DNA from 3 places in the Rhizobium pantanalense genome. Region 2 is predicted to be linked to each of the others. Evidence: predicted binding sites of a transcription regulator. Region 2 holds the regulator's gene; each other region holds the start of a gene.
What was found. Region 2 encodes LexA, which represses DNA repair genes until DNA is damaged. Its sites were predicted from a motif close to TGTTCNNNNTGTGTTCNG; they were not measured.
Positions count from the first base shown of each region.

Region 1: the regulator LexA is predicted to act here: its motif matches at 2,101-2,118, upstream of dnaE (DNA polymerase III subunit alpha).
Region 3: the regulator LexA is predicted to act here: its motif matches at 1,689-1,706, upstream of PH558_RS30285 (PA0069 family radical SAM protein).

Region 1 covers NZ_JAQJCH010000006.1:566,429-569,707, reverse strand. The annotation lists gene dnaE (DNA polymerase III subunit alpha) at 1-1,864, opposite strand, end outside; gene PH558_RS18700 (hypothetical protein) at 2,220-2,813, shown strand; gene PH558_RS18695 (DUF5680 domain-containing protein) at 2,893-3,279, shown strand, end outside.
Region 2 covers NZ_JAQJCH010000005.1:175,681-178,959, reverse strand. The annotation lists gene PH558_RS14965 (VOC family protein) at 1-876, opposite strand, end outside; gene lexA (transcriptional repressor LexA) at 1,296-2,018, shown strand; gene PH558_RS14955 (ComEC/Rec2 family competence protein) at 1,999-3,279, opposite strand, start outside.
Region 3 covers NZ_JAQJCH010000016.1:12,057-15,335, forward strand. The annotation lists gene moaB (molybdenum cofactor biosynthesis protein B) at 1-499, shown strand, start outside; gene PH558_RS30275 (hypothetical protein) at 531-839, opposite strand; gene PH558_RS30280 (glycosyl transferase) at 1,016-1,534, opposite strand; gene PH558_RS30285 (PA0069 family radical SAM protein) at 1,776-2,933, shown strand; gene PH558_RS30290 (ribonuclease HII) at 3,038-3,279, shown strand, end outside.

The DNA.
Region 1 (3,279 bases), on a different contig from region 2:
CATAGCTCAATTTGTCGTCAAGCGGTATGCTGGCAAGATCGATCGAGATGCCGCGCTTAGCAACGAAATCGACCGCCGTCTTCAGGACAGTCAGTGTCTTCAGGCCGAGGAAGTCGAACTTCACCAGACCGGCCTGCTCCACCCATTTCATGTTGAACTGGGTGACCGGCATGTCGGAGCGCGGGTCGCGATACATCGGCACGAGCTTCGACAGCGGACGGTCGCCGATGACGATACCGGCGGCGTGCGTCGAGGCGTGGCGATAGAGGCCTTCGATCTTCTGCGCGATGTCGAGAAGCCGGGCGACGACCGGCTCCTTGTCCGCCTCTTCCTGCAGACGCGGCTCCTCCTCGATCGCCTTGGTCAGCGGCGTCGGATTGGCGGGATTGTTCGGCACCAGCTTGCAGATCTTGTCGACCTGGCCATAGGGCATTTCGAGCACGCGGCCGACGTCGCGCAAGGCTGCGCGCGCCTGCAGCGAACCGAAGGTGATGATCTGCGCCACCTGCTCGCGGCCATATTTGGCCTGCACGTAACGGATCACCTCTTCGCGCCGGTCCTGGCAGAAATCGATATCAAAGTCCGGCATGGAGACGCGTTCCGGATTGAGGAAGCGCTCGAACAGCAACGAAAAGCGCAGCGGATCGACGTCGGTGATGGTCAGAGCATAGGCGACCAGCGAGCCCGCACCGGAACCGCGGCCCGGGCCGACGGGGATATCGTGGCGCTTGGCCCATTTGATGAAGTCCGCAACGATCAGGAAGTAGCCGGGAAACTTCATGCGCTCGATAACGCTCAGTTCGAATTCCAGCCGCTCGCGATAATCCTTCTCCGCATAGCCCGGTGCCATGCCGAGCGAGACGAGACGCTGGTCGAGACCCTCGATCGCCTGAGCGCGCAGCTCGGCGGCCTCGGCACGCTCTGCCTCCTCCGCATCGTCCGTGGCGCCAGTGAAGCGCGGCAGGATCGGCTTGCGGGTCTTCAGGATGAAGGAGCAGCGGCGGGCGATCTCGACCGTGTTCTCCAGCGCTTCGGGCAGATTGGCGAAGAGTTTCGCCATGTCGGCACGGCTCTTGAGATAATGATCCGGCGTCAGGCGGAACCGCGTATCGTCCGAGACAATGGCATTGTGGGCCACCGCCATCAAAGCGTCATGCGCATCATAATCGTCCCGCGTCGGGAAAAAGGCTTCGTTGGTGGCGACGAGCGGAATCTCATGCTCGTAAGCCATCGCGATCATCTTCTGCTCGTGACGGCGATCATAGGTGCCATGACGCTGCAATTCGACATACAACCTATCGCCGAACAGGCGTTTCAGTGTCAAGAGACGGGATAGCGCCTGCGGCGCATGGCCTTCCTTCAACGCCATGTCAACCGGGCCGGTCAGCGAACCGGTGAGTGCGATCAACCCTTCCGTGCCGATCTCGTCCAGCCATGAGGCTGCAATGTGAACGGCATGATTGCCTTCGCCGCCGAGATAGGCGCGGCTAACGAGATCGACGAGGCGCTCGTAGCCCTGCTCGGTGGCGGCAAGCAGCACGATGGATGGCAGCTTCGCCAAGGCCTGCTGCGGCCCGCGCTTCTCGCCCTCGCCGCCGTCTTCCATATCGATCGATACCTGACAGCCGATGATTGGCTGCAGCCCCTCGTCCATCGCTTTCTGCGAGAACTCCAGGGCAACGAACAGATTGTTGGTATCGGTGATGGCAATGGCCGGCTGACTGTCCCCGGCAGCCTTGGCCAATATCTTCTTGAGCGGCAATGCGCCCTCTAGCAGAGAATAGGCGGAATGAACCCTGAGGTGCACGAATTCCGGCATTTCGCCGACCGGCGCTACCGCGCCGCTGCCACCTGCATCCGCCATTTCATACCCTTCCGCAAGCCTGAATGAATCAGAGGCATTTTCGGCATTGCGGACCGTAAAGTCCAGAAGTTGCTCCCATCAAATATGGGAACAGCATGTGCAAATGGGGGACAAAACTCACATCGCCATCATGATGAGGGAAAAGCTGGCAACGAACATGACGATGGAAGTGAATGCTGCAACGTCTCGAATAATGTCGGTCATCTAAGCGCTCCTTACTCGTTATGTTTCTTTTTTGTTCCATTTTTGTTCGAGAGTCAATAGATGCATCAAGAAATTTCATCAGACGGCTTTTCAGCCTGTAATGGACGTCGGGGCGGCCCGGCGCTATGCAGAGGCAAACCGGGAGATCACGATGAAGTCCCTTGGCTGCGCTCTCATTCTTCTTTTGACTGCAACTGCGGCTCGCGCCGAAGACACGATCACCTCAGACCGCATCCTCGACGCGGCGATCGGCGATTGGAATAAGGACGGCAATCCGGACCTCGCATTGCTGGTAACGATGCCGCCGAACGACCATGCCGATTATGAGATCGGGATCTATATCTATCTCCGCGACAAGGAACATGAGCTACTGAAGCTGGCCGCCGCCGCTCCCGATAAGGTATGGGGTCGCGCAGAGCCCGGCGGCATCTACGGCCAGGAACCCTCGATCGCCGCGCTGCCGAACGGTTCAATCGCGATCAGTTCGCAGAACGATGCTATCGGGCGCGACCGCTGGCACCAGACGCTGACACTTGCCTACCGCAACAACGCATTTTTGGTTGCCGGCTATAGCTACGATTTTCGTGACAACCTTGAACCCAACAACAGCTATAGCTGCGATTACAACGTTCTGACTGGCAAGGTGGCAAAGGACAGCAAGATGCTGAAGGCCGATGCCAAGACGGTGAGCATACAGGACTGGCAGGACGATATCGGTCAGAAGGCCTGTAGAAACGGCCAATAGCATCACATGTTCTCTTTTTGTTCTTTACAAAAGTCACGTTGAATGACATCTTGGCCGCTCACCAAAATTGGAGAGGGTCATGCCGGATCTTGCCGAGCTGAACGATTTTATTGTCGCTGCCAAAGCCGAGACCTATGTCGGCGACGGCGAGAGGCTGCCGTCATGCCGAAGCGGCTCGCATGACATTGGTTATGCGAGCGGCCGCTGGCGTTATCTCGACAGCTATTTCGGCGGCACGGATTTCGCGGGACAGGAACTCGTCTGGCATGACGACGAGCCGGTCTGGGCCATGAACTATTTCGGCCATATCGTCGAGCCCGATCTGATCGACGGCACCCGCGCGGGCATGGTTATCAAGGCGGCACTTCTGCGCCTCTATCAGGATGAAAAACGCTTTCTAGGCGGCTTCGAATTCGAACACGTCTACGGCCGCTATATCGACCGCAGCACCGGATCGTGCGACCAC
Region 2 (3,279 bases):
CTCGAAGGCGAATAGCGCGCCCTGACCGGGTGCCAACCTCGCCAATAGACGATTGTTCTTACGCGTATAGGTGACGCCGTTAGCAGTGAAATGCGACGATGTCACGGAAAGATCGCGCGTTTTGAAAAGGATTGCCCTCGCCCTGAGCCCCTGATCATTCGTGCAAACAGGTAGATCATAGAATGCCTCCATTCCTTCCGGCGTCAAAATCTCCAGATCGGCGTTGGCGGCCTTGATCGTCAGGCCAAAGGAATGCTCCATAATGCGCGGGCCACCGACAAGCTCCTCGAAGAAGCCGCGATAGGCCCCCGGCTTCGGCGTGCAAAGCGCTACCCGCGCGATACCAGTCACGCCGTTCTCGTGACGCTCGAGCACGCCGCGGTCAGCCGGCAGCGGATTGACGCGCTGACAGCAGAAAGCGAGAAAATCCGGCGCACGCAGATCTGCGGCGAAAGCAAGACGAAAGCCGGCCGTGGTTTCCGTTCCATCCGGCATCTTCATCGGACGCGAAAAATCCAGCATTCGACCCGCCGAAATAGCAGCTGCTTTGAAACGCTTATCATCCACCACCGCGTCATCCGTACCGAATACCACGGCCGAGAAGCCATCCTCCCCCACCCGGAAACGATAAGCCTGGTCGCGCGCGACGAAAACATTGCCATCCACGATGCTCTTCTCGCATTGCTCCGGAGATGCGACGCCCAGAGGTTCGAGATAGGTTTTATCGGCAAGGAAGACGCAGGCATTCTGCGTGCCAAAGGGGTGGCACGCATCCGGAGCCACCGTGAAACCGAGCTTGCCGAGGCGTTCGCGTGCCAGAGCGATGTTGACGGTCGGCAGCACGAGATGATCCAGCGGATGCGGAGACGAAATCATGGCTTCTCCTGTTTGCTTGCGGAAGCAGATTTGCGCCCATCGCCCGCGCAATTCAAGATGGAAGCATGGAACACCCGGAGCACACGACATGGATCGAAGGCAATCTCGCAAACGTGATTGCTGATTCTCTGCCATGGCCGGCTCATGCAGTCGCGCGGCACGTTCGTCCAAATGCTCGGCGCACGGGCTGAACGACAAAGTCGCGGAAGCGAGTAGAGCGGCATTTCCCTTATTTTTCTGTGGGTTAACGCAGATACAGCGCCCCGATGTTCCGAGCCGATCCATTCGCAAATGGTAATTATTTAACTGACCTCACAAGGCTTTACCGAAATTTAAGCACTTGCGGAACACATATGGAACATATAGTGTCCGTTCTGGATTTGTTTCACAGCTTTTCTTGATTCTGGGGTTCCAAGACGATGTTGACGCGCAAGCAGCAGGAACTGCTTCTGTTCATTCACGAACGCATGAAGGAATCCGGTGTTCCGCCATCTTTCGACGAGATGAAGGATGCATTGGATCTGGCATCGAAATCCGGTATTCATCGCCTGATCACGGCGCTGGAGGAGCGAGGCTTCATCCGCCGGCTGCCGAACCGGGCCAGAGCGCTCGAAGTCATCAAGCTTCCCGACGCCTATAATCCGAGCCTGCAGCAGCGCCGAGGCTTTTCACCGAGCGTCATCGAGGGCAGCCTCGGCAAGCCGCAGTCCGTTGCCCCGCCCGCTCCGTCGAAGGTGGCAAATGACGATCACAATAGCTCGGCGTCGGTGCCGGTGATGGGCCGCATCGCTGCTGGCGTTCCGATCTCGGCCATCCAGAACAATACGCACGACATCACCGTTCCCGCCGACATGCTCGGCTCGGGCGAACATTATGCGCTTGAAGTTCGAGGGGATTCGATGATCGACGCCGGAATTTTCGACGGCGATACGGTCATTATCCGCAATTCGACGACGGCCAATCCCGGCGATATCGTCGTTGCACTCGTCGACGATGAAGAAGCGACACTGAAGCGCTTCCGCCGCAAGGGTGCCTCCATCGCGCTCGAAGCCGCAAACCCGGCCTATGAAACCCGCATCTTTGGGCCGGACCGGGTCAAAGTTCAGGGCAAGCTCGTGGGCCTTATTCGTCGCTATCACTGACCGGTGAATTGTCGACGACGGGTGACGCTGGCGCAATTGGCGCGTCGAATGTGCCTGTGCGCCAATTATAAATTCGATGCCTGGTCCATGGACGTTGCGGGTTCTCGAATGCGGCTGAGATAATGGGCTTGTCTGCGGTAAGTATCATTTCGATGGAGCCGGTTTTACGCAATGTCGCACCCGTTATGAGCATTGCTCCGGAACGGCAGTAGTTCAACCGCAATCGGATTGGCGTTACGACGATATTCGCCATATCGCAGGCAGAGGGTAGATAGGCTGCGTTCTCGATGGTGACCAATATCGCGCCGTTTTCGAGGATGGCTGCGCACCATGCTCCTTTCTGGCAGGCGAAACTGCCCTGCATGGTGCGGTCCAGGGCCTCCTCCATTGCCGTGCGGACAGCCTTCTGTTCTTCACTGTTCAATCGCTTATGGCGATCTGCCTTGCCGATTTGTGGAAGTCGGTTGTCGGCAGGGAGCATGGTCGGAGGCTGATGTTCCGCCGCAACCAATGCCTTTTGCCATTGTTCGAAAATGAAGGCCTGCGGTCTCTCGCGATTGGTCGCGAGTATATCGTCCTGGCGCAAGGCGACCAGGACGCCATCTTCGGAGATCATCAGGTCGGGTTTCGGTATGCCGGATCCGAATGCCGCCAAGCCTATGGACAAGAGTGATAATAGCAGGCCCAGATGGCGAAGCCGGGTCCGCAATATGCTCATGATCAGGAAGCCGATAATGAATGTCGGCATCAGCCAGGCCGGCTGGCGGCCGAAGGTAATGTCGCCTCCCCAACCAGCTACGGTTCTCGCGATCACGATGACGAGCTCCAGTCCCTCTCCGGTGACTTTCCAGAAAGGTCCGTCGAGACCGAGCGGCATGAGCAGCATCGCCGCCATGCCGAATGGCATGACGACAAAGGAGACGATGGGCATAGCCGCGAGATTGGCGGCGAGTCCGTATGTCGCCAACCGGTGAAAATGCTCGATCGAGAAGATGGCTGTCGACGCGCCGCCGATGAACGAGGTCGACGTCACGCCTGCGAAGAAGCGCATGACGAACAATAGCGGACTTAATAGACGGACGCGCGGCAAAATGTTTTCGCGATGCCGCCGCCGCTTCCACAGCGAATATCCCGACACCAGCGCCAGCGTCGCCGCATAGGACATCTGGAAACTCGGGCCGAGCACTTGCGACGGCGACAGTACAAGAATGATAATGGCCGAAAGTGCGACGTTGCGCAGGCTGATCGATGGCCGATCGAA
Region 3 (3,279 bases), on a different contig from region 2:
CGTTTCCGATACACGCACGCTCGCTGACGATAAATCCGGCGATACGCTGGTTGCCCGCATTGCGGAGGCGGGTCACAGGCTTGCTGCCCGCGCCATCGTGCCAGACGACAAAGAGCGCATCCGCGCGCAGGTGGAAGCCTGGACGAAGGATGATGCGGTCGACGTCGTGATCACCACCGGCGGAACTGGCTTCACCGGCCGAGACGTTACGCCGGAAGCGCTGGAGCCTTTGTTCGAGAAGCGGATGGATGGGTTTTCCGAGGTCTTTCATCGCATTTCCTACGACAAGATCGGCACGGCGACGATCCAGTCACGAGCGACCGGCGGTGTGGCCAATGCCACCTTCATTTTCGTACTGCCGGGTTCGCCTGGCGCCTGCAAGGATGCATGGGACGGCATCTTGAAGGCGCAACTCGACTATTGTCACATGCCCTGCAATTTCGTGGAGATCATGCCGCGCCTCGACGAGCATCTGAAGCGCGGCGCCGGCTCGAGATAGATCTTCTGCTCGCCGCGATATTGTGCGCCGCTCATGCCTTCGGCAGGACAGGAATTGATTCCCAAGAATCGCCGGTAAGAATGATGCAGCTCCGGCCGGATACATCGCTCATCAGCAGTGTCCAGTTGCCGCCCTCGGCGGCGTAGATCTCAACAATCGTGCTCTGATCGAGCTTGCCGACGGCCGAAAGCTTTTCCGAAAGATGGTTGCCAAGAAACGCGACGATATCGACGCGTTGAGCGCAGGCCAAGGTCACCTGAGCGGCGGCAATGCCGGGGAAAAGAGTTGCACTTGCAACGAAGATCGTTGCTATGAGGCGGTAGAGCATCGTGCGTTTCATAACGCACCTCCTTTCGCCGAAATCCCGGCGAAAAAGGAGAGTTCCGCTGACCAGCTCCGCCTGATATCGGCATCTTCATGGTCGGCCGCCTGACGCGACACGCATAAGGTGCCGCCACACGCAAATTATCGCAGCTATTCGCGCGTTTACAAATGGAATCTGCGGAACGCTAGGCCCTATCGCGCCGCGCGTGCCACCCAGGACGGAATGAGCTCGCTTGAAAGCCGTCGGCCCTTCTGTCCCTTGGCGAACTCCGCCAGCCCCATGCCCGATCTGGCGACGGCGATCGCCTGGTGCTTGGAAAGCAGCAAACCCAGTTCCAGCGGCGCCGTACGGCGGCCGATTCGCTTCAGAAACGGGCGACGATAGCCGCGCGATGCTGTAAAGCGCGCCGGCACCTTATTCAGCGAGACATATTCGGCGATCTCATCGATCCAGCCGGCTTGCGGCCGCGCGCCGGGCTCGACCAGCAGCAACCATTCGCCCCTCGCAGACCGCAATATATCCTTGATATCCCACTGCGAATAAAAGCGGCAGCCTGCAGCATCGGCCACCTTCGATGTGCCGTCCCTGGAACCGTGATCGAGCACGACCACGTCGCTGACCAGCCCTTCGACCGCGCCTGCCACCAATGCCGCCAATGTCTGCGCCAGCTCGGGTTCGTGATCCTGGCATTCGATGATGACCGTCAACATCGCCCATTTATAGAGCGCCGCATAATTTATTGCCAGCACCGAACCCTCAGGCTGGAGCGTTTAAGAAAAGCATCATAAGCGGCCGACAATTCTCACAGCTGGCAGCGCCGAATGCCTCCCGTGAATGAGATGGAAAATGACGGTCGCGGATTTTTGTTCTTGCAATGTTCTCATTTGTCGGATAGGAATTTAATCATCTTAGACGCGGCATGCGATGGCATGAGCCGCCCTGGAGCTACCGATGAACGAGCAGTCCCTTGCAGGGCAGGCCGCTTTCGCGCCTGCCAATACGGCAGATGTTGCCAATGCTTTGATCGCCGATGCCGGTCTCAGGGTCGACGTCGAGCGCCGGCGTGGGCGCGGCGCCGGATTGAACCCGAGCGGCCGGTTCGAGCCGCAGCAGCGCGAAGCCTTCGACGACGGCTGGCAAAGCTGGGAAGAGTTGCCGCCCTTCAAGACCGAAGTGCAGGTGGAGAAGCCGCGCACGGCCATTACCCGCAACGAATCTCCCGATATTCCCTTCGACCGATCGATCAACCCTTATCGCGGCTGCGAGCACGGCTGCATCTACTGCTTCGCGCGGCCGACGCATGCCTATATGGGGCTGTCTGCCGGGCTGGATTTCGAATCGAAGCTGTTTGCCAAGCCGGATGCCGCCAAGCTTTTGGAGCGCGAACTGGCAAAGCCCGGCTACAAGCCGCGCGTGATTGCCATCGGCACCAATACCGACCCCTATCAGCCGATCGAGAAGGAATGGCGGATCATGCGCCAGATCCTCGAAGTGCTGAACCGGGCGAACCATCCGGTTGCCATTGTCACCAAGTCGGCGCTGGTCATGCGCGATATCGATATTCTGAAGGAGATGGCCGCCAAGAACCTGGTGCGGGTTGGGCTGTCGGTGACGACGCTCGACCGCAAGCTGGCGCGCACCATGGAGCCACGGGCAGCGACACCGCCACGGCGGCTGGAGGCGATCCAGGCTTTGAACGAGGCCGGCATCCGCACCGCGATCATGGTGGCGCCGATTATCCCTGCCCTCAACGATCATGAAATCGAGCGTATCCTGGACGCCGGCAAGGCCGCCGGCGCACAGGAGGCAAGCTATGTCATCCTGCGGCTGCCGCTGGAGGTGAGCCCGCTCTTTCGCGATTGGCTGCTGCAGCATTATCCGGATCGCTATCGCCACGTCATGTCGCTGATCCGCTCGATGCGCGGCGGCAAGGATTACGATGCGGAGTTCGGCAAGCGCATGAAGGGTGCCGGGCCCTATGCCTGGCAGATCAGCCGCCGCTTCGAGATGGCGACGCGCCGGCTAGAACTTACGCGCCGCAATATCGCATTGCGCGACGACCTGTTCGTGCCGCCCGATGGCAGCGGCGTCCAGTTGTCGCTGCTTTGATATTCCTTGCGGGTTTCCCCGACCCCGCTGGAAAAGCCCCTGGCTTCGCCGCCATGATCCACCGGGGGCTTGCAGGAGATCGGGTGGTGTGCGAGCTTCGCCGCATGACACGCAGCACATCACCCGATTCTCCAATGCTCTTCGAGGATAACCCGCTCGTTCCCACTTTCGAGCTGGAGCTGATCGCACGACGGGCCGGCCATTGGCCGGTTGCCGGGGCAGATGAGGCCGGCCGAGGCCCGCTTGCGGGACCGGTCGTGGCGGCCGCCGTCATTCTCGATCCAGAGCGTATCCCGAATGGGCTAAACGATTCCAAACAGCTGACCGCGGCCAGACGCGAAGAGTT